One region of the Paenibacillus sp. JJ1722 genome, then DNA from elsewhere that is predicted to be linked to it. Evidence: a T-box and tRNA genes for the amino acid it is inferred to sense, from the RefSeq annotation. Region 1 holds a T-box; the other regions hold tRNA genes.
What was found. The T-box of region 1 lies ahead of ACM1ND_RS20580 (valine--tRNA ligase). A T-box ahead of a tRNA ligase gene usually reads a tRNA of that ligase, here a tRNA-Val.

Region 1 (7,111 bases):
GCGAGGTACTGACTTGTTCGAGACGCCCTGCCCAGGCAGTTTGCCTAAAGCCCTCCAGCAGTTCTGCATCATCCAACACAAAAGCCATATACTGACGTAGGACCTCAAGTGCCATCATAGCTCCTGCCGCATTAGAACATTGGTGCTCGCCTAACAACGTGATGTCAATTTCCATATGTCGGAAGGGCCCCGCGAATGAAAAGGTCTGAGCTGTTTCATCCCCATTTAGCCGTTCATACGTAAACTGTTCTCCTGCCAGGTACAAGGTAGCTCCTTGCTTTGCCGCCGTTTCACGTATGACCTGAATAGCCTCGGGTTGGGAAACACAACTGACGACAGGTACACCCGGTTTGATGATACCAGCCTTTTCCCTTGCAATCTGTTCGAGCGTATCTCCCAAAATATCCGTATGATCATAGCCGACATTCGTAATAACCGAGACGATTGGACTCACGATATTAGTTACATCCATCCTTCCCCCGAGACCTGTCTCCCATACCACAACATCTGGGAAAGATACCGTAGCATAGTATAAAATAGCCAACGCTGTCGATACCTCAAACATCGTAGGTGATCCCAATTCACTATCTGCGATTTCTTTCACCAACGGATACAAGCGATTGGCAAGCAAAACCAGCGTTTCATCGGGAATATCGGTCCCATTGAATTGAAAACGGTTCGTAAATCGGGTGATGTACGGAGATGTAAAAGTTCCGACATCGTACCCACATTTCAGTAGCACAGAGGTCAGAAAGGCACAAGTCGAGCCTTTACCGTTGGTTCCCGCAATATGCACAAACTTCAGATGTCGTTGCGGATCACCCAACTTACTCATTAGCTGTTCAATTCGTTCCAATCCGGGTCTGATGCCAAACGGAATCAAGCCGTTAATCCATTCCACTGCTTCATCATAGCTTTGTAAAGGAGCCGTATCTCCGCCCCTGATCGTATCTGACATCCTCTTCACCTTCAGGTCATTTTATTGTGAGTGAAATTATCCCTTGAGTTCTTCAATACGTGCGATAACTTTAGCGCGCTTATCTGAGTAATCGGCTTGCTTGGCCTTTTCTTCCTCGATGACTTTAGCTGGTGCCTTCGCCACAAAGCCTTGGTTAGATAACTTTTTCTCCACGCGCTCCACTTCACTGTTCAAATGCTGAAGTTCTTTTTCCAGTCTGCTAATTTCCTGGGCAATATCAAGCAGTCCGGCCAGCGGCAGGTATAGCTCTGCGCCGCTAACTATAGATGTCATCGCTTTATCTGGAACGGTGAATTCTAATCCTGCGTCGAATTCAGACGTATTACAGAATCTACGTACATATTCCCCATTGCGGTTAATGATATCGAGAACGGCTTGATCGCCGGGTTTTATGAGTAATTCAATTTTCTTACTCATCGGCACGTTGACTTCAGCGCGGATATTGCGTACAGCGCGAATTACGTCGATCAGCAAATTCATTTCAGCGACTGCATCCTTATCCTCAAAAGCCGGATCATAAACAGGCCAAGCGGCCAGTGTAATCGTTTCTCCCTCATGCGGGAGATGCTGCCATATTTCCTCAGAGATAAACGGCATGAACGGATGAATCATGCGCAGCGTCCGATCCAATACATATGCAAGTACGGATTGCGTTTTCTTTTTCGCCTCTGCATTGTCGCCATATAGGGAAAGCTTCGCAAACTCAATGTACCAGTCGCACAAATCATCCCAAATAAAGTTATACAGAAGGCGGCCTGTCTCGCCAAATTCATAAGCATCTATTAGACGCGTGATGTCGCGTGAAGTTTCGTTTAGACGATGCAGGATCCAACGATCAGCGGTGCTCAAGTCACCAGTAATGTCTATATCTGCCGAAGTGACGCCTTCCAGATTCATCAGCGCAAAGCGTGACGCATTCCAGATTTTATTGGCAAAGTTACGGGCCTGCTCCACCCGCTCCCAGCGGAAACGAAGGTCTTGCCCAGGCGTGCTACTGGTGGAAATCATATAACGCATGGCATCGGTACCATATTGGTCAATCACGTCGAGCGGATCAACACCGTTGCCGAGGGATTTGGACATTTTTCTACCGTCCGCATCACGAACCAACCCGTGCATAAGTACGTCCTTGAACGGAATCTCTTCCGTAAACTCCAGCGCGGTAAAAATCATACGCGATACCCAGAAATAAATAATGTCATAGCCTGTAACCAAGACATTAGTCGGATAGTAGCGTTTGAGGTCCTCTGTCTGCTCAGGCCAGCCCAGTGTCGAAAATGGCCACAAAGCCGAGCTGAACCAAGTATCCAGCACATCCTCATCCTGTTTTAGCTTTCTGCCAGCGTACTCAGGCAAAGTTGTAGGGTCCGCCGCCGATACAATAACTTCTCCGGTTTCCTCATCGTACCATGCCGGAATACGGTGTCCCCACCATAATTGACGGGAAATACACCAGTCACGCACATTTTCAATCCAATGCAGATAAGTACGTTCAAAGCGATCCGGTACAAAGTTTACCCCGTTGCCAGCCTTCTGCACTTCAATCGCTTTAGCTGCCAGAGGCTTCATTTCCACAAACCATTGTGTGGACAGATAAGGTTCTACAACTACACCTGTACGCTCACTGTGGCCTACTTGGTGTACGTGCTCTTCAATACGAATCAGTACGCCTTGCTCTTTCAGATCAGCGACGATTTGCTTACGGCAATCGCTACGATCAAGGCCCTGATATTTGCCTGCTTCGGCATTCATCGTTCCCGTTTCATCCATCACCGTAATTTGTGGCAGCTGGTGACGTTGTCCCATTTCAAAGTCATTCGGGTCGTGAGCCGGTGTAATTTTAACCGCGCCGCTACCGAAATCTTTATCAACGTAGTCATCCGCAATGACCGGAATTTCCCGTCCGATGATTGGGAGCACAAGCGTTTTGCCAATCATTTGCTTGTAGCGTTCATCTTCCGGGTGTACAGCTACTGCTGTATCGCCCAGCATCGTTTCAGGACGTGTAGTAGCTACCGTAATAAATCCGCTACCGTCTTTCAGTGGATATTGCAGGTGATACAGATTTCCGTTCACCTCTTTGTATTCCACCTCAATGTCCGATAATGCAGTACGTGCAGCGGGGTCCCAGTTAATGATGCGTTTACCGCGATAAATCAGACCCTTCTTGTACAGTGTAACGAATACCTCGCGTACCGCTTGGGACAGTCCCTCATCCAGCGTAAAACGCTCACGAGAATAATCTAGAGAGAAACCCATTTTTTCCCATTGATTGTGAATGTTATCCAGATAAAGTTCCTTCCACTCCCACACTTTCTCCAAAAACTTCTCGCGGCCCAAATCATAACGTGTCAGGCCTTCTTCACGCAGCTTTTGTTCTACCTTTGTTTGGGTAGCAATACCCGCATGGTCTGCCCCTGGCAGCCACAAGGCATCATAACCCTGCATCCGCTTGGCGCGAATAATAATATCCTGCAAAGTAAAGTCAAGAGCATGTCCAATATGCAACATACCTGTAACATTCGGTGGTGGAATAACGATTGTAAAAGGCTCTGCCTCTGGATGTTGCCCGGCGCGGAAATAGCCCTTTTCCATCCACGTTTTGTACCATTTTTGTTCTGCTGATTTTGGATCGTACGTTGTTGGCATTTCCAAGGTTGTCTTGTTGTCTTGTTCTGACATATCAGGATACCTCCATGATTTTTCAATTGGCAAATAAAAAAAGCCCTTCATCCTCAAAGGACGAAAGGCTGTTCTCTCGCGGTACCACCTTTGTTTCACCCCTAGTGTATGTATCCACTGATCCATTACACATGGTGTGACACTTTATGCAGATAACGGTTGCGGACCGGCCTTATTCTACCGTGAACCTCTTATCTTCCGTAGGAATTAAATGAGGAACCGTTCAAACAGGCGACTCCCGGGTGACTTCGGCCAGTAGCTTCCTGCGGAACCTCACAGCGCTGCAATTCCACTCTCTGAAGGGCTTGCTGCCTACTCTTCCCGATCTCAGTCTTTCAATAACTATACCACATCATACATTTCCCATTGACTATAGTCAACACCCGCTGTGCATTTTTCAGCAACCGGATCAAGGGATGTACAATACCTGTCCTTCTTCCACATGATGCTCCGCCAATCTGTTATACAGTTGAAGCTCGCGTGTGCTGAGCTGATAACGGTCAGCTATGGTTTCCAGTGTATCCTCGCGCTGTACAATGCATAAGCGCACCTTGCGAAAAGGTGTTTCATCTTGTGTATGAAAAAAAAGGTTCTTCCACTTGGCATTCTCCCGCTCTTCTTCGGCTTTCTGGTCCTGATCCTGCGGCTCCTGCTCCAATTGCTGCTGGTATTCGGCTTCCTTCACCGAACGGCTGGATTGGAGCAATGATGAGTAGACAACCGGGTCTGGCTCGTCTGCCCCTTCATCCTTTTTACTGTTAAGCGCCACACGCATCTCTGGCTTATCCTCAGTAAAGGTGTCATGGGCCTCGTGGTTCACCTGTTCTGACGCTTCAGGCCTGAAGTCGAAGTTATCTACTTGACTCTCCTCCAACTGTGGCTCCAGATAGACCTCGGACTCCGTGGCAGGATGCGGTTCATTCAACAAAGGGTCATATACTGCATTGGGAGATGCGGAAGATACTTTAGGTTCATTCCCCCCTGTCCATGCTTCCTCTTGCTGAAATCCCCACACTTCCGGAGACCCATGCTCATGCTTGACCTCTGGAGAGCTGTCTTCAACTGCTTTACCCGTCCAAGGCTCATAGAATCGGTTAGGATCTACTGCCGACTCATAAGCTTGCTGTTCCGACAATGACTTCTGTTCCTCATGGTCCTTAGACGGCTGTTCCCAAGAAACGGACTCCTGTTGTGCTGGCACTCTGTAGGAAGTTTCAGGATCTGTAACGTAATCGGAGGACGAGTCATTGGTAGAATAGGCCTCTGCATGATGCTCTCCATCGGCGGAAAGGGATTGAACCGGATGCTCAGGTGCATGCACTACGGTAAATTCCTCATCCAGCCAAACCGCCGTCTCCTCCGCGTGCGAGCTTTCCACGCCATGCAAAGAAAGAACGCCTGTAATATTTAGACTACGTAAAGAAAGCAGGTCCACATCAAAATTTTCAATCTCGACAGAGATATCTTCCAATCTCCCTACGCGGTTTAGCGGAATGGTAATTTCCACAGGGATCAAATGATGAAGCTCGCTCGTGATCTGTTCAGGTGTGCGGTACACGCCCTCCAGCAGCAAATGCCCTCGCAAAGCGGCATGGTCGCCGTGGGTTACAACCTGAATGCGTGGCAGAAGCTCAATTTCCTCCAACTCAGCAATCCCGGCAGCTTCCTCCGTCAAATGAATGCGTTCATAAATATCAAAACGCAAGCCTTGCGGCTGATCATTCTGTTGTTTGTTCAAGGATGGCATCCTCCTTTGGGCAGTCTCCGCACATCCTCTGACTTCTGGTCAGGCGCACGGAAACTCCATATTGCAAACCGTTTCTAGGTTCAAGTATATGCGCCAAAATAGAAGGCATGCCATCTTTTATAGCTGTTTGTGCAGCTTTTGAAAATCATCCGGCCAAGCATCCTCCACGGTAATCGTTTCGCCACTCAGCGGATGACAGAAGATAAGACGCTCTCCGTGCAGCGCCTGCCTGCCAAAATCAGTAGCCCGCCCCCCGTATAATACATCCCCAAGCAACGGGTAGCCAGCATGACTAAGATGTACGCGAATCTGGTGCGTCCGGCCTGTCTCCAGCGTCAGATATACGAGACTCACTGCACTTGAACCGCTTCCCCATACTTCCCCAAGTTCAATATGGGTAACCGCCTTCTGCCCAGTCGGAGATACACGGCGGCGCTGCTTATGATGCCTGTCCTTGCCAATAGGCCAATCCAACGTTCGCAGCGATGGAGGTACTTTCCCTCGTACCAAAGCTACATACCTGCGGCCGATATCCTTAGCTCTCATTTGCTCGTCCAGCTTGAGCAACGCAAATTCATTTTTGGCATACAGCACTGGGCCCGTCGTATCCACATCCAGACGATGTACATGCCGTACCGCCGCATGTATGCCATTCATCTCATAGTAGGATGCGACAGCATGATCCAACGTCAGCGGACCATCCTGCACAGCGCCGTCCGGATGTACTGCCATACCTGCTGGTTTATGCACTACCAGGCAAAAATCATCTTCATACAGTACCTTCAAATCATACCAACGAGGGGTGATGCCAAAGTTCATTACAGGAAAAAGGGCCAGCCGCAGCCGGTCCCCTGTAAGTTCAATCTCTTTTTCATGACGCAGTCTGCGCCACAGCTTTTCCGGTAATTCCAAACGATTCAGCAACCACTGATCTACAGCATCAGCGCTGTTTTTTTCCCCGTCTGTGACTTCCCGTCCTGGCGTGACTTCCAGCCACGGTCCTCTTCTTTTCCAGCCACCTTGCCAGCTCATAGACGTTTGAGCGCGCGATAGTTCGCCTCAATGGTAGCATCAATATCCTCTACCGTATGCACGCCCGACACAAACATACCCTCAAATTGAGATGGTGCCACACTAACTCCCTCATTCACCATTTCAGTAAAGTAACGGCGGAAGTGGTCCTGATTACTCGTTTTAGCTGTGTCAAAATTGACAACCTTTTCTTCTGTAAAAAATGGACAAACCATAGAACCCACGCGATTGATCGTGACAGGGATACCCAGCTCGCTCGCATTACGTTCGAATCCGGCTTGAAGCCTTGCTGCCCGCTCTTCCAGACGATCGTATACTTCTGGCGTCAGCAATTTAAGTGTCGAATAACCTGCTGCCATAGCCAGCGGATTTCCGCTAAGCGTACCCGCTTGATATATTGGTCCCGATGGAGCAATCTGCTCCAGAATATCGCGACGTCCGCCGTAAGCACCTACAGGGAGTCCACCACCAATCACTTTACCCAGACAGGTAAGATCCGGCGTCACACCAAAGCGACCTTGAGCCGAATGAAGTCCAACCCGGAATCCAGTCATTACTTCATCAAAAATCAGCAGACTTCCGTACTGCTGGGTTACCTCACGCAAACCTTCCAAAAATCCAGGCTGTGGCGGTACAACGCCCATATTGCCTGCTACTGGCTCGACAATAAT
Region 2 (7,111 bases), 670 kb from region 1:
CTCTTGTCTTAATCGTGGTGACTGGGAGATTGAGCACATCGCTGATTTCCTGTAAGGAAAGCTCCTGCAAGTACCGTAAAACCATAATCGTCCTATATTTATCCGGAAGGCTGTCAATGGCGTCATGAATTAAAGCCTGCGTTTCGGACAGAAGCGTACTCCCCTCAGGGGTAAGCTCTTCACTGGCGAGCATGGCGTACCCATCGACACCTTCCTGATCATTCATTTCAGCATCAAGTGAGTATGTAGGTTTTCTCCTTCGCAGACGATCAATGCACAGATTTGTAGCAATTCGATAAATCCAGGTTGAGAACTTCTGTCCATGATCGTATTTTTCCAAATTACGATACACACGCAAAAAAGTTTCCTGCACCAGATCCTCCGCCTCATGGCGATTACCTAGCATCCGGTAGGAAAGATGAAAAATCCGATCTTTATATAACTCGACTAACTCCGCAAAAGCTCGCTGATCGCCTTTCTGTACCAGCCTCACCAAGCGGCTTTCCATATTATCCACTCTATACTCCCCCAGACTTGCTGATGGGTTACTTACTACATGTTTATGATTATTCATCGTAGTTTAATTTTATCCGGAAATCAACTGTAGTATTGTTACTAACTGCAAGCACACCTGCCATCAATATACAAACAGCACAATCGGGCACCCCATGAGTACCCGATTGCCTGTATTCGTACAACCACACTATATCAGCCCGTATTTCTTAAGCCTGCGGCAATTCCGTTAATCGTCAACAATACCTCACGCAACATTTCAGTGTCATCACCGTTCTGATCCCGCAGCTCCCGTAGCTCACTTAGCAATTGAACCTGCAAGTAACTTAACGGATCGACATAAGGATTACGTAACCGGATAGATTCCTGAATAACCGGCACGTCGTCCAAAATCTCGGATTGTCCGGTTATTTTCAAAATCAACTCAGATGTCAGCTTGAACTCCGCTGAAATCTGCCCGAAAATACGCTGCCGAGCCTCTTCGTTATCCGACATCCCAGCGTATTCTTCTGCAATCAGTAAATCCGCTTTAGCGATTGCCATTTGCAGTGTATCAATAAGTGACCGGAAGAAAGCAGAGTCCCTAAACATCGTTTGCAGCACTTTAAGGTTATCCTCATTGTTTTGATAGAAGCTTTGCAAACCTGTTCCAGCCGCATACCACGCAGGTAATAAGTAACGGCTTTGTGTCCATGCAAAAACCCATGGAATGGCGCGCAAGTCCTCAAAACGTTCGCTGTTCTTACGCTTGGACGGACGAGATCCAATATTCAGCTCGCCCACCTCAGGCAACGGTGTAGATTCTTTGAAGAAGTTGAAGAAATCTGGATCTCGGAAAATCAAATCCTGATACTTATCCAGTGATACTTGGGAAATACGGGCGATAATCTCCTCCCAGCTCTCCTCAAACACTTCCTTCTTCCCGGAACGATGATATGCCACAGCCGTAATCAGCGCCGATGTTGCCTGCTCCAAGCTCCGGTACGCGATGCCTCTAAGCGAGTATCGGGATGATAGTACTTCGCCTTGCTCCGTAATCTTGATTCCGCCTCCAATCGTATGAGGAGGCTGAGCCAAAATACTGCGATTAAGTGGCATTCCACCACGACCCAGCGCACCTCCACGACCATGGAAAAACTTCACTTTTACGCCAAACTCATTAACTACTTCCGTAATGCTATTCATAGCGACCCGAAGTTCCCAGTTCGCTGTAACCACACCGCCATCTTTATTACTGTCCGAGTATCCCAGCATAATCTCCTGAAGCTGGTCCATCGCAGCCACAGATTGTCGATATACAGGCAAGTTCATCAATCTTCTCATAATATCGGGTGCAGCGTGCAGATCATCTATCGTTTCGAACAAAGGAACAGATTGCAGCGTACAGATAACAGTGCCATCCTTCTCGATGCGGAACAGGCCCACCTCTTTGGATAAGACCATAACCTCCAGTAAGTCACTGGCTCCCTGAGTCATACTGATCAAGTAGCTTGTAATGGACTGCTTGCCGAATTCCTCCTGAGCCAAATAAATCGTACGATATACGTCAAGACATTCCTGTGTGCTATCGCTATATTTTAAATACGGTGAAGTAATCGGACGAGGTTCATTCAGCAGCTTTTCCAGCAGATTTATTTTTTCTTCTTCTGACAGCTTACTGTAATCCGACACAATATTCATTTTAGAAAGAATTTCAGTCATCGCATTTTCATGTTCTTGACTATGCTGACGCACATCCAGCGTAGCTGTGTGAAATCCAAACAACTCTACCTGGCGAATCATCTTTTGAATATATGTGTTTGCTACATAATCGGCAAAATGATGACGCAGGCTGTTATCAATAACATTTAGGTCTGCAATGAGCTCTTCCGCAGAGTTATAACGCTCATTGGTGCCCTGTTTGCTTTCATCCAGGATGTTGTTCACTTTAGCAATCATAAATGCTAGTTTAATGCGATAAGGCTCTTTTTCGTTATGCCATACTTCCATCTTTTTAAGTGTAATGTGAGTACGGTCTTCTTCAATAGAAGCCAGCAGATCATCGGAAACTCGCACAATGCTGGTGCTGAAACTCAAGTAACCCATGAGTTCCTTTAACGTGTGCTGATATTCTCTCAAAGCCAACTTGCGCTGCATACGTAACGTTTCCCAAGTCACATGAGCTGTCACAGACGGATTGCCATCCCGGTCTCCACCGATCCAGGAACCAAATCTCAGATAAGTGGGTATGTGCCATTTTTGTTCGGGATAATATTTGTCCAAACATCGTTCCAATTCTTGGTATACATCTGGCAGTACATGAAACAAGGTCTCGTGAAAATAATACATTCCATTTCTCACTTCATCTAATACAGTTGGCTTGCGATCACGCAGCTCATCTGTCTGCCACAGCGTAATTACTTCGTTTAGCAGATTCTCCCGTACCTGTTCCCGCTCACGCAAGGTAAGCATCGGATTATCCAGCAGCATGACGTCCTCGGAAATGCGCTTGTGGATATCCAGAATTACTCGTCGTGTCGCTTCTGTAGGATGTGCGGTCATGACCAGCTCCAAAGAGAGCTCTTTCAGCAAGTTGCTAACGTCCTCAGCGGAGAAGCCCCCTTGTTTAAGCTCCTGAACGGAACTTTCAATGGAACCGGGCTGAACATCTTCACCAGCGGAATGCTCATAATCCCGCTTACGACGAATACGATGGTTTTGCTCAGCGATATTCACCAACTGAAAATAAATCGCAAACGCGCGAATAACCTGGTGACGAATATCCGTATCCAGTCCGCTGACCATTTGTTTGAAATTCTCATACAACTCCGGCTGATACCCGGCACGTAACGATTTACTTGTCTCACGTATTTTCTCCACGATATCCAAAAGTTCGTTGCCACCCTGATGAACCAAAACCTCACCAAGAATATTCCCTAGAAAACGAACGTCCCGCCGTAGCAGATTGTTGGATTGGTTTTTGTTAGCGGTTAACGTAAGCTCAGTCATGCTTTTCCCCCCATCTGATCTGTTCCACACCATATACAGTTGTAGCAAAGGTACGTATACACACGAAATTTGACACTTTCTTAACATCATACAATAAAAACGCATGAAAAGCTGCAAAATTTACAGTAAAAAATCATCTTTTTGAATTACTTCTTTCGAGAAAATATTGGATTGTTATGAATAAATATGAAATTAATAAATAGTAATGAATGTATACACTAGTGATGCGTGAAACATTATGCACAGTCTCTTATAAAGAGTGTGTTTTTAAAGGTACAAATTCATGCGACATAGTGTGTATATGTTTATTATTTGTTGACAAAGTCAACTCCATTAGCCTTCTATCCACAAAGATATACACAAATTAGCCATTTTCTCAGTGTTTCTAAGTATTTCCTCTTTAACACTTCGCTTTTTACCCACATAAATAAAGGGAAATGTGCACAACCCAAGAGCAACTGTTGAGTTATCACCATGAATTCGTACCATAATAGCTATAGGATTCCTATATTTAAAGGATTTGATCACGAAATTAGCCTTACTGCAGGAGAAAGGGGTACGTTAGAGGGGAAATACGGGATCTAGGTGTCAAAAGTAACAAGAGCCTATGTACAATATGCACAAGTCATCCCCAACTGTGCATGACAGGAGACATAATTGCACTAGCTTATATACATAGAAGTAAATGTAATGTGGACAAAATAAAAAGAAGCCTTTCGGCTTCTAGGTAATCGGTAAGCGGGTGATGGGAATCGAACCCACGCTATCAGCTTGGAAGGCTGAAGTTCTACCATTGAACTACACCCGCAAAATAGTATCGGGATGACACGATTTGAACATGCGACCCCCTGGTCCCAAACCAGGTGCTCTACCAAGCTGAGCTACATCCCGATATAATTTTTTAAAATATGGCGCGCCCTGAGAGATTCGAACTCCCGGCCTTTTGATTCGTAGTCAAACGCTCTATCCAGCTGAGCTAAGGGCGCAAATATGGAGCGGACGACGGGAATCGAACCCGCGACCCTCGCCTTGGCAAGGCGATGCTCTACCGCTGAGCCACGTCCGCAAAAACAAGATGCGCGTGGAGGGACTTGAACCCCCACGTCAAAGACGCTAGATCCTAAGTCTAGTGCGTCTGCCAATTCCGCCACACGCGCATGTAATACAATGGTGAGCCATGAAGGACTCGAACCTTCGACACCCTGATTAAAAGTCAGGTGCTCTACCAACTGAGCTAATGGCTCTTAATGGCTGGGGATATAGGATTTGAACCTATGCATGACGGAGTCAAAGTCCGTTGCCTTACCGCTTGGCTAATCCCCAATATGCATATGATTCACAATTCCCCAAGATTTCATCCAGGTAAGAGGATGAAAAATGGTGGAGGCTGAGGGGCTCGAACCCCCGACCCTCTGCTTGTAAGGCAGATGCTCTCCCAGCTGAGCTAAGCCTCCATAATATCCTATGACCCGTAGGGGATTCGAACCCCTGTTACCTCCGTGAAAGGGAGGTGTCTTAACCCCTTGACCAACGGGCCATCCTATAACAAGCTCTCAACCGGGTTCGAACCGGTGACCTCATCCTTACCATGGATGCACTCTACCTGCTGAGCTATGAGAGCAAATGGCTCCCCGAACAGGACTCGAACCTGTGACAACTCGATTAACAGTCGAGTGCTCTACCAACTGAGCTATCAGGGAATATTAATCATAAAGCTCTGCTTGGCGACGTCCTACTCTCCCAGGACCCTGCGGTCCAAGTACCATCGGCGCTGGAGGGCTTAACGGTCGTGTTCGGGATGGGTACGTGTGGAACCCCTCCGCTATCGCCACCAAACATGAATTTGCTGTGCAAATTCTCCCGTACGGTTATTCGGTTCATCACTTATCGTGTGAATGAATAGCCATGCGCTTGTATGTATTTCTACATACCTTCAAGGTTACACCCTGAAAACTGGATCCGAAACTCATTTGCGTTTTATTTTTAGGATAAGCCCTCGACCGATTAGTATTGGTCAGCTCCATGCATTACTGCACTTCCACCCCCAACCTATCTACCTCGTCGTCTTCAAGGGGTCTTACTAATTGGGAAATCTCATCTTGAGGGGGGCTTCACGCTTAGATGCTTTCAGCGCTTATCCCTTCCGTACATAGCTACCCAGCGGTGCTCCTGGCGGAACAACTGGTACACCAGCGGTACGTCCATCCCGGTCCTCTCGTACTAAGGACAGCTCCTCTCAAATTTCCTACGCCCACGACAGATAGGGACCGAACTGTCTCACGACGTTCTGAACCCAGCTCGCGTACCGCTTTAATGGGCGAACAGCCCAACCCTTGGGACCTACTTCAGCCCCAGGATGCGATGAGCCGACATCGAGGTGCCAAACCTCCCCGTCGATGTGGACTCTTGGGGGAGATAAGCCTGTTATCCCCAGGGTAGCTTTTATCCGTTGAGCGATGGCCCTTCCATGCGGTACCACCGGATCACTAAGCCCGACTTTCGTCCCTGCTCGACTTGTAGGTCTCGCAGTCAAGCTCCCTTCTGCCTTTGCACTCTTCGAATGATTTCCAACCATTCTGAGGGAACCTTGGGGCGCCTCCGTTACTCTTTAGGAGGCGACCGCCCCAGTCAAACTGCCCACCTGACACTGTCCTCGCACCGGATCACGGTACCAAGTTAGAACCTAGATACGATCAGGGTGGTATCCCAAGGATGCCTCCCTTCAAGCTGGCGCTCAAAGTTCAACGGCTCCCACCTATCCTGTACAGATCGTACCCAAATTCAATATCAAGCTGCAGTAAAGCTCCATGGGGTCTTTCCGTCTTGTCGCGGGTAACCTGCATCTTCACAGGTATTAAAATTTCACCGGATCTCTCGTTGAGACAGCGCCCAAGTCGTTACGCCATTCGTGCGGGTCAGAATTTACCTGACAAGGAATTTCGCTACCTTAGGACCGTTATAGTTACGGCCGCCGTTTACTGGGGCTTCGGTTCATAGCTTCGCCCGAAGGCTTACCACTCCCCTTAACCTTCCAGCACCGGGCAGGCGTCAGCCCGTATACTTCGCCTTGCGGCTTCGCACAGACCTGTGTTTTTGCTAAACAGTCGCTTGGGCCTTTTCACTGCGGCCCCCTCGGGCTATTCACCCTACCGAGGCACCCCTTCTCCCGAAGTTACGGGGTCATTTTGCCGAGTTCCTTAACGAGAGTTCTTCCGCGCGCCTTAGAATTCTCTTCTCGCCTACCTGTGTCGGTTTGCGGTACGGGCACCTTCTCCTGGCTAGAGGCTTTTCTTGGCAGTCTGAGATCATGACCTTCGCTACTACAATTTTCGCTCCCCATCACAGCCCAGCCTTACGATGTGCGGATTTGCCTACACACCAGCCTCACTGCTTAGACGGACATCCATCAGTCCGCGTCACTACCCTACTGCGTCACCCCATCGCTCATAACGGATTACGGTGGTACAGGAATTTCGACCTGTTGTCCTTCGACTACGCCTATCGGCCTCGCCTTAGGTCCCGACTTACCCTGAGCGGACGAACCTTCCTCAGGAACCCTTAGGCTTTCGGCGGATCTGATTCTCACAGATCTTTTCGTTACTCATACCGG
Region 3 (7,111 bases), 1.9 Mb from region 1:
CGCAATGAGGTCACTAAACTGAAGAAAGTAGAAGCGGAACTCCAGTCTATGATGACGCAAGTCATGCAAATACAGGAAGAAGAACGTAAACGCTTTTCAAGAGAGCTACATGATGGGATAGGACAAAGCTTGTTTTCACTTATTATTCAGTTAGATAGCCAACTTGCCGAACAACCTAGTGCTGCTCTGGAGAGTCTTCGTTCGCAGGTGACCGACATCATCAAAGATGTTCGTGGTCTAGCGTGGGAACTTCGTCCCTCAGTTCTGGATGATTTGGGTGTCGTCCCAGCTATAAGAACCTATATTGAAAACTTCTGTTCTCATTACGGGATTGAGGTGCATTTTCAATGCACTCTACGTAAACGCCTTGATATTCGCAAGGAAATAGCAATTTATCGGATTGTACAGGAGGCATTAACGAATGTAGCCAAATATGCAGATGTAGCGGAGGCATATGTCGACGTTGAGGATCAAGATGAAATGATACAAGTGACCATTCGGGATGAGGGCATTGGATTCTCTGGAAAGTCCCAAGGAGAGGGAGTTGGATTGTTCAGTATGGAAGAACGAGCTAGAGGGGTAGGGGGATTTATGAGCATGACCTCTGCTCCAGATGAGGGAACCTCCATCCAGCTGACCATTCCCGTGTAAAAACTGTCCACTAGATCGGTTATCGGTGTATACCAGTTGTATGATCAGAACGATATACACCGATACCGAGATTATGAATAATCAATACATTGTGGGTACATGAAGATAAATACAAAAAAAGAGAGAGCTCTGTCCCCAGACAGGCTCTCTTTATTTATAAGGTGTCACCACTGAGGCAACAAGAATCCGCTATAGCAAAAAGCGGGTGATGGGAATCGAACCCACGCTACCAGCTTGGAAGGCTGGAGTTCTACCATTGAACTACACCCGCAAATCAGTATCGGGATGACACGATTTGAACATGCGACCCCCTGGTCCCAAACCAGGTGCTCTACCAAGCTGAGCTACATCCCGACATTATACTTTTTTTAAGAAATGGCGCGCCCTGAGAGATTCGAACTCCCGGCCTTTTGATTCGTAGTCAAACGCTCTATCCAGCTGAGCTAAGGGCGCATATTTAAATCCATAATGAGCAGTCAAGGCGCCACCCAGATTTGAACTGGGGATGAAGCTTTTGCAGAGCTTTGCCTTACCACTTGGCTATGGCGCCGTATGGATAATGGAGCGGACGACGGGAATCGAACCCGCGACCCTCGCCTTGGCAAGGCGATGCTCTACCGCTGAGCCACGTCCGCAAAATATGGTGCGGTCGAGAGGACTCGAACCTCCACGGGGGTTAGCCCACACGGACCTGAACCGTGCGCGTCTGCCAATTCCGCCACGACCGCAAAATAATTATAAATGGTGAGCCATGAAGGACTCGAACCTTCGACACCCTGATTAAAAGTCAGGTGCTCTACCAACTGAGCTAATGGCTCTTAATGGCTGGGGATATAGGATTTGAACCTATGCATGACGGAGTCAAAGTCCGTTGCCTTACCGCTTGGCTAATCCCCAATAAATTAAGAATAAAGGGCGGCCGATGGGGCTTGAACCCACGAATGCCGGAGTCACAGTCCGGTGCGTTAACCACTTCGCCACGACCGCCATATGATTATGAAAAGACTGGTGGAGGATGATGGATTCGAACCACCGAACCCGTAAGGGAGCAGATTTACAGTCTGATGCGTTTGGCCACTTCGCTAATCCTCCAAAATGGTGCCGGCGAGAGGACTTGAACCCCCAACCTACTGATTACAAGTCAGTTGCTCTACCAGTTGAGCTACACCGGCACATTACTCATTTCCCACTTGAAAGGTGGCTCGGGACGGAATCGAACCGCCGACACGAGGATTTTCAGTCCTCTGCTCTACCGACTGAGCTACCGAGCCATATTTTGTTTTATTACTACACCATATAATCCACACTATATATGTCAACTATATATGAGATTAAAATGGCGGAACTGACGGGATTCGAACCCGCGATCTCCTGCGTGACAGGCAGGCATGTTAGGCCTCTACACCACAGTTCCAGAGGCATTTCCAATAGGAAATTAATTGCGGGGGCAGGATTTGAACCTACGACCTTCGGGTTATGAGCCCGACGAGCTACCGAACTGCTCCACCCCGCGACATTAAAAGGGATTTATCAAATTTTCTTATGGTGGAGGCTGAGGGGATCGAACCCCCGACCCTCTGCTTGTAAGGCAGATGCTCTCCCAGCTGAGCTAAGCCTCCATATTATGACCCGTAGGGGATTCGAACCCCTGTTACCTCCGTGAAAGGGAGGTGTCTTAACCCCTTGACCAACGGGCCTTACAAAATAAGTTCTGATTCCAATAAATTTATGGCGGAGAGAGAGGGATTCGAACCCTCGCACCACTTTCGCAGTCTAACCCCTTAGCAGAGGGTCCCCTTATAGCCACTTGGGTATCTCTCCGAGTAGCGGCAGAGGGGATCGAACCCCCGACCTCACGGGTATGAACCGTACGCTCTAGCCAGCTGAGCTACGCCGCCACCTTATATATAAAAGTCAGAAATATTCAAAACATGGCTCCCCGAACAGGACTCGAACCTGTGACAACTCGATTAACAGTCGAGTGCTCTACCAACTGAGCTATCAGGGAATATTGGTGGAGCCAAGCGGGATCGAACCGCTGACCTCCTGCGTGCAAGGCAGGCGCTCTCCCAGCTGAGCTATGGCCCCAATCTTTTTGTTATTCTAGAAGTGGTGGGCCTTAGTGGACTCGAACCACCGACCTCACCCTTATCAGGGGTGCGCTCTAACCAGCTGAGCTAAAGGCCCTAACATGTAAAACTTCATCATCCTTTAAAGGATATAGCTTGGCGACGTCCTACTCTCCCAGGACCCTGCGGTCCAAGTACCATCGGCGCTGGAGGGCTTAACGGTCGTGTTCGGGATGGGTACGTGTGGAACCCCTCCGCTATCGCCACCAAACATGAATTTACACTGTAAATTCTTCCGTACGGTTATTCGGTTCATCACTTATCGTGTGAATGAATAGCCATGCGCTTATTGTATGTCACTTGTACATACTTTCAAGGTTACACCCTGAAAACTGGATCCGAAACTTATTTGCGTTTTATTTAGGATAAGCCCTCGACCGATTAGTATTGGTCAGCTCCATGCATTACTGCACTTCCACCCCCAACCTATCTACCTCGTCGTCTTCAAGGGGTCTTACATACTGGGAAATCTCATCTTGAGGGGGGCTTCACGCTTAGATGCTTTCAGCGCTTATCCCTTCCGTACATAGCTACCCAGCGGTGCTCCTGGCGGAACAACTGGTACACCAGCGGTACGTCCATCCCGGTCCTCTCGTACTAAGGACAGCTCCTCTCAAATTTCCTACGCCCACGACAGATAGGGACCGAACTGTCTCACGACGTTCTGAACCCAGCTCGCGTACCGCTTTAATGGGCGAACAGCCCAACCCTTGGGACCTACTTCAGCCCCAGGATGCGATGAGCCGACATCGAGGTGCCAAACCTCCCCGTCGATGTGGACTCTTGGGGGAGATAAGCCTGTTATCCCCAGGGTAGCTTTTATCCGTTGAGCGATGGCCCTTCCATGCGGTACCACCGGATCACTAAGCCCGACTTTCGTCCCTGCTCGACTTGTAGGTCTCGCAGTCAAGCTCCCTTCTGCCTTTGCACTCTTCGAATGATTTCCAACCATTCTGAGGGAACCTTGGGGCGCCTCCGTTACTCTTTAGGAGGCGACCGCCCCAGTCAAACTGCCCACCTGACACTGTCCTCGCACCGGATCACGGTACCAAGTTAGAACCTAGATACGATCAGGGTGGTATCCCAAGGATGCCTCCCTTCAAGCTGGCGCTCAAAGTTCTACGGCTCCCACCTATCCTGTACAGATCGTACCCAAATTCAATATCAAGCTGCAGTAAAGCTCCATGGGGTCTTTCCGTCTTGTCGCGGGTAACCTGCATCTTCACAGGTATTAAAATTTCACCGGATCTCTCGTTGAGACAGCGCCCAAGTCGTTACGCCATTCGTGCGGGTCAGAATTTACCTGACAAGGAATTTCGCTACCTTAGGACCGTTATAGTTACGGCCGCCGTTTACTGGGGCTTCGGTTCATAGCTTCGCCCGAAGGCTTACCACTCCCCTTAACCTTCCAGCACCGGGCAGGCGTCAGCCCGTATACTTCGCCTTGCGGCTTCGCACAGACCTGTGTTTTTGCTAAACAGTCGCTTGGGCCTTTTCACTGCGGCCCCCTCGGGCTATTCACCCTACCGAGGCACCCCTTCTCCCGAAGTTACGGGGTCATTTTGCCGAGTTCCTTAACGAGAGTTCTTCCGCGCGCCTTAGAATTCTCTTCTCGCCTACCTGTGTCGGTTTGCGGTACGGGCACCTTCTCCTGGCTAGAGGCTTTTCTTGGCAGTCTGAGATCATGACCTTCGCTACTACAATTTTCGCTCCCCATCACAGCCCAGCCTTACGATGTGCGGATTTGCCTACACACCAGCCTCACTGCTTAGACGGACATCCATCAGTCCGCGTCACTACCCTACTGCGTCACCCCATCGCTCATAACGGATTACGGTGGTACAGGAATTTCGACCTGTTGTCCTTCGACTACGCCTATCGGCCTCGCCTTAGGTCCCGACTTACCCTGAGCGGACGAACCTTCCTCAGGAACCCTTAGGCTTTCGGCGGATCTGATTCTCACAGATCTTTTCGTTACTCATACCGGCATTCTCACTTGAATGCAGTCCAGCGCTCCTTACGGTACACCTTCAACCCGCATTCAACGCTCCCCTACCCCTGATGCAAGCATCAAGCCATAGCTTCGGTGGTGTGTTTAGCCCCGTTACATTTTCGGCGCAGAGTCACTCGACCAGTGAGCTATTACGCACTCTTTCAATGGTGGCTGCTTCTAAGCCAACATCCTGGTTGTCTGTGCAACTCCACATCCTTTCCCACTTAACACACACTTGGGGACCTTAGCTGATGGTCTGGGCTGTTTCCCTTTCGACAATGGATCTTAGCACTCACTGTCTGACTCCCGGAACTAAATCTATGGCATTCGGAGTTTGACTGAGCTTGGTAACCCTTGCGGGCCCCGCACCCAATCAGTGCTCTACCTCCACGATTCTTTTTTCCGAGGCTAGCCCTAAAGCTATTTCGGGGAGAACCAGCTATCTCCGGGTTCGATTGGAATTTCTCCGCTACCCCCACCTCATCCCCGCATTTTTCAACATGCGTGGGTTCGGGCCTCCAGTGCGTGTTACCGCACCTTCACCCTGGACAGGGGTAGATCACCCGGTTTCGGGTCTACGTCCACGTACTCATTCGCCCTATTCAGACTCGCTTTCGCTGCGGCTTCAGCTCTTCACCTTAACCTTGCACGGGAACGTAACTCGCCGGTTCATTCTACAAAAGGCACGCCATCACCCATAGATCGGGCTCTGACTTCTTGTAAGCACACGGTTTCAGGATCTATTTCACTCCCCTTCCGGGGTGCTTTTCACCTTTCCCTCACGGTACTGCTTCACTATCGGTCGCCAGGGAGTATTTAGCCTTGGCAGATGGTCCTGCCGGATTCATACGGGGTTTCACGTGCCCCGCACTACTCGGGATCCGTCTCGGAGAGAACAAGTTTTGAACTACAGGGCTTTTACCTTCTCTGGCGGGCCTTTCCAGACCTCTTCATCTAACCGGTTCCTTTGTAACTCCATGTGAGACGTCCCACAACCCCAAGGAGCAAGCTCCTTGGTTTGGGCTAATCCGCGTTCGCTCGCCGCTACTGACGGAATCACTATTGTTTTCTCTTCCTCAGGGTACTTAGATGTTTCAGTTCCCCTGGTCTGCCTCTATTCTGCCTATGTATTCAGCAGAAAGTGACTGTCGATGAAGACAGCCGGGTTTCCCCATTCGGACATCCCCGGATCAAAGCTTGCTTACAGCTCCCCGAGGCTTTATCGTTGTTCGCCACGTCCTTCGTCGGCTCCTGGCGCCTAGGCATCCTCCGTGTGCTCTTTGTAGCTTAACCTAGACTTTTCTTTCAAAGAAAGAAAATGTCGATGTTCGATAAAGAATAATTTTTGCCAAAGGCAAAAGATCTTTCCTTACCTGCTACCTTTATTTCACTTGTTTACACAAGATCAGCTTAAAGGAATATTCTAAAACGCAATTTCGTTTCGGTATCCAGTTTTCAAGGTGCAATTCGCTTCTTCGAAGCGAAACCCGATGAATATTTCGCTTCCACACGGATGTGTGAATGAAACATTCGTCGAAGCTTGAGAGTTTGAGCTCTCAAAACTGAGCAACGAGTGAGTAAGTTAAGGATATTCATTTCATTCACACGAACGTGATGAACCGAATTGAATATCCGGTCGCAGGTACATTGTACTTGCTTATTTGAATGTTTCCGTTGCAGGAAACGATTCTCCATAGAAAGGAGGTGATCCAGCCGCACCTTCCGATACGGCTACCTTGTTACGACTTCACCCCAATCATCTACCCCACCTTCGGCGGCTGGCTCCCTTGCGGGTTACCCCACCGACTTCGGGTGTTGTAAACTCTCGTGGTGTGACGGGCGGTGTGTACAAGACCCGGGAACGTATTCACCGCGGCATGCTGATCCGCGATTACTAGCAATTCCGACTTCATGTAGGCGAGTTGCAGCCTACAATCCGAACTGAGACCGGCTTTTCTAGGATTGGCTCCACCTCGCGATTTCGCTTCCCGTTGTACCGGCCATTGTAGTACGTGTGTAGCCCAGGTCATAAGGGGCATGATGATTTGACGTCATCCCCACCTTCCTCCGGTTTGTCACCGGCAGTCTGCTTAGAGTGCCCAGCTTGACCTGCTGGCAACTAAGCATAAGGGTTGCGCTCGTTGCGGGACTTAACCCAACATCTCACGACACGAGCTGACGACAACCATGCACCACCTGTCTCCTCTGTCCCGAAGGAAAGGCCTATCTCTAGACCGGTCAGAGGGATGTCAAGACCTGGTAAGGTTCTTCGCGTTGCTTCGAATTAAACCACATACTCCACTGCTTGTGCGGGTCCCCGTCAATTCCTTTGAGTTTC

Region 2: it has a tRNA-Val gene. The T-box ahead of ACM1ND_RS20580 (valine--tRNA ligase) is inferred to sense a tRNA for this amino acid. The anticodon was not compared.
Region 3: it has a tRNA-Val gene. The T-box ahead of ACM1ND_RS20580 (valine--tRNA ligase) is inferred to sense a tRNA for this amino acid. The anticodon was not compared.

Annotation. Positions count from the first base shown of each region.
Region 1 covers NZ_CP182500.1:4,636,648-4,643,758, forward strand. Annotated here, with positions in the region: gene ACM1ND_RS20575 (bifunctional folylpolyglutamate synthase/dihydrofolate synthase) at 1-958, opposite strand, end outside; gene ACM1ND_RS20580 (valine--tRNA ligase) at 995-3,661, opposite strand; T-box leader at 3,715-3,999, opposite strand; gene ACM1ND_RS20585 (LysM peptidoglycan-binding domain-containing protein) at 4,071-5,399, opposite strand; gene ACM1ND_RS20590 (RluA family pseudouridine synthase) at 5,526-6,440, opposite strand; gene hemL (glutamate-1-semialdehyde 2,1-aminomutase) at 6,437-7,111, opposite strand, start outside.
Region 2 covers NZ_CP182500.1:5,307,876-5,314,986, forward strand. Annotated here, with positions in the region: gene sigW (RNA polymerase sigma factor SigW) at 1-517, opposite strand, end outside; gene ppc (phosphoenolpyruvate carboxylase) at 709-3,501, opposite strand; tRNA gene ACM1ND_RS23565 (tRNA-Gly) at 4,239-4,309, opposite strand; tRNA gene ACM1ND_RS23570 (tRNA-Pro) at 4,319-4,392, opposite strand; tRNA gene ACM1ND_RS23575 (tRNA-Arg) at 4,411-4,487, opposite strand; tRNA gene ACM1ND_RS23580 (tRNA-Gly) at 4,493-4,567, opposite strand; tRNA gene ACM1ND_RS23585 (tRNA-Leu) at 4,578-4,658, opposite strand; tRNA gene ACM1ND_RS23590 (tRNA-Lys) at 4,670-4,745, opposite strand; tRNA gene ACM1ND_RS23595 (tRNA-Gln) at 4,750-4,824, opposite strand; tRNA gene ACM1ND_RS23600 (tRNA-Val) at 4,880-4,955, opposite strand; tRNA gene ACM1ND_RS23605 (tRNA-Glu) at 4,967-5,038, opposite strand; tRNA gene ACM1ND_RS23610 (tRNA-Thr) at 5,050-5,122, opposite strand; tRNA gene ACM1ND_RS23615 (tRNA-Asn) at 5,126-5,201, opposite strand; rRNA gene rrf (5S ribosomal RNA) at 5,221-5,337, opposite strand; rRNA gene ACM1ND_RS23625 (23S ribosomal RNA) at 5,486-7,111, opposite strand, start outside.
Region 3 covers NZ_CP182500.1:383,314-390,424, reverse strand. Annotated here, with positions in the region: gene ACM1ND_RS01705 (PAS domain-containing sensor histidine kinase) at 1-651, shown strand, start outside; tRNA gene ACM1ND_RS01700 (tRNA-Gly) at 852-922, opposite strand; tRNA gene ACM1ND_RS01695 (tRNA-Pro) at 932-1,005, opposite strand; tRNA gene ACM1ND_RS01690 (tRNA-Arg) at 1,028-1,104, opposite strand; tRNA gene ACM1ND_RS01685 (tRNA-Cys) at 1,131-1,201, opposite strand; tRNA gene ACM1ND_RS01680 (tRNA-Gly) at 1,212-1,286, opposite strand; tRNA gene ACM1ND_RS01675 (tRNA-Leu) at 1,293-1,379, opposite strand; tRNA gene ACM1ND_RS01670 (tRNA-Lys) at 1,394-1,469, opposite strand; tRNA gene ACM1ND_RS01665 (tRNA-Gln) at 1,474-1,548, opposite strand; tRNA gene ACM1ND_RS01660 (tRNA-His) at 1,566-1,638, opposite strand; tRNA gene ACM1ND_RS01655 (tRNA-Tyr) at 1,658-1,743, opposite strand; tRNA gene ACM1ND_RS01650 (tRNA-Thr) at 1,748-1,823, opposite strand; tRNA gene ACM1ND_RS01645 (tRNA-Phe) at 1,850-1,922, opposite strand; tRNA gene ACM1ND_RS01640 (tRNA-Asp) at 1,989-2,065, opposite strand; tRNA gene ACM1ND_RS01635 (tRNA-Met) at 2,091-2,164, opposite strand; tRNA gene ACM1ND_RS01630 (tRNA-Val) at 2,195-2,270, opposite strand; tRNA gene ACM1ND_RS01625 (tRNA-Glu) at 2,277-2,348, opposite strand; tRNA gene ACM1ND_RS01620 (tRNA-Ser) at 2,381-2,472, opposite strand; tRNA gene ACM1ND_RS01615 (tRNA-Met) at 2,476-2,549, opposite strand; tRNA gene ACM1ND_RS01610 (tRNA-Asn) at 2,584-2,659, opposite strand; tRNA gene ACM1ND_RS01605 (tRNA-Ala) at 2,664-2,739, opposite strand; tRNA gene ACM1ND_RS01600 (tRNA-Ile) at 2,762-2,838, opposite strand; rRNA gene rrf (5S ribosomal RNA) at 2,875-2,991, opposite strand; rRNA gene ACM1ND_RS01590 (23S ribosomal RNA) at 3,142-6,066, opposite strand; rRNA gene ACM1ND_RS01585 (16S ribosomal RNA) at 6,471-7,111, opposite strand, start outside.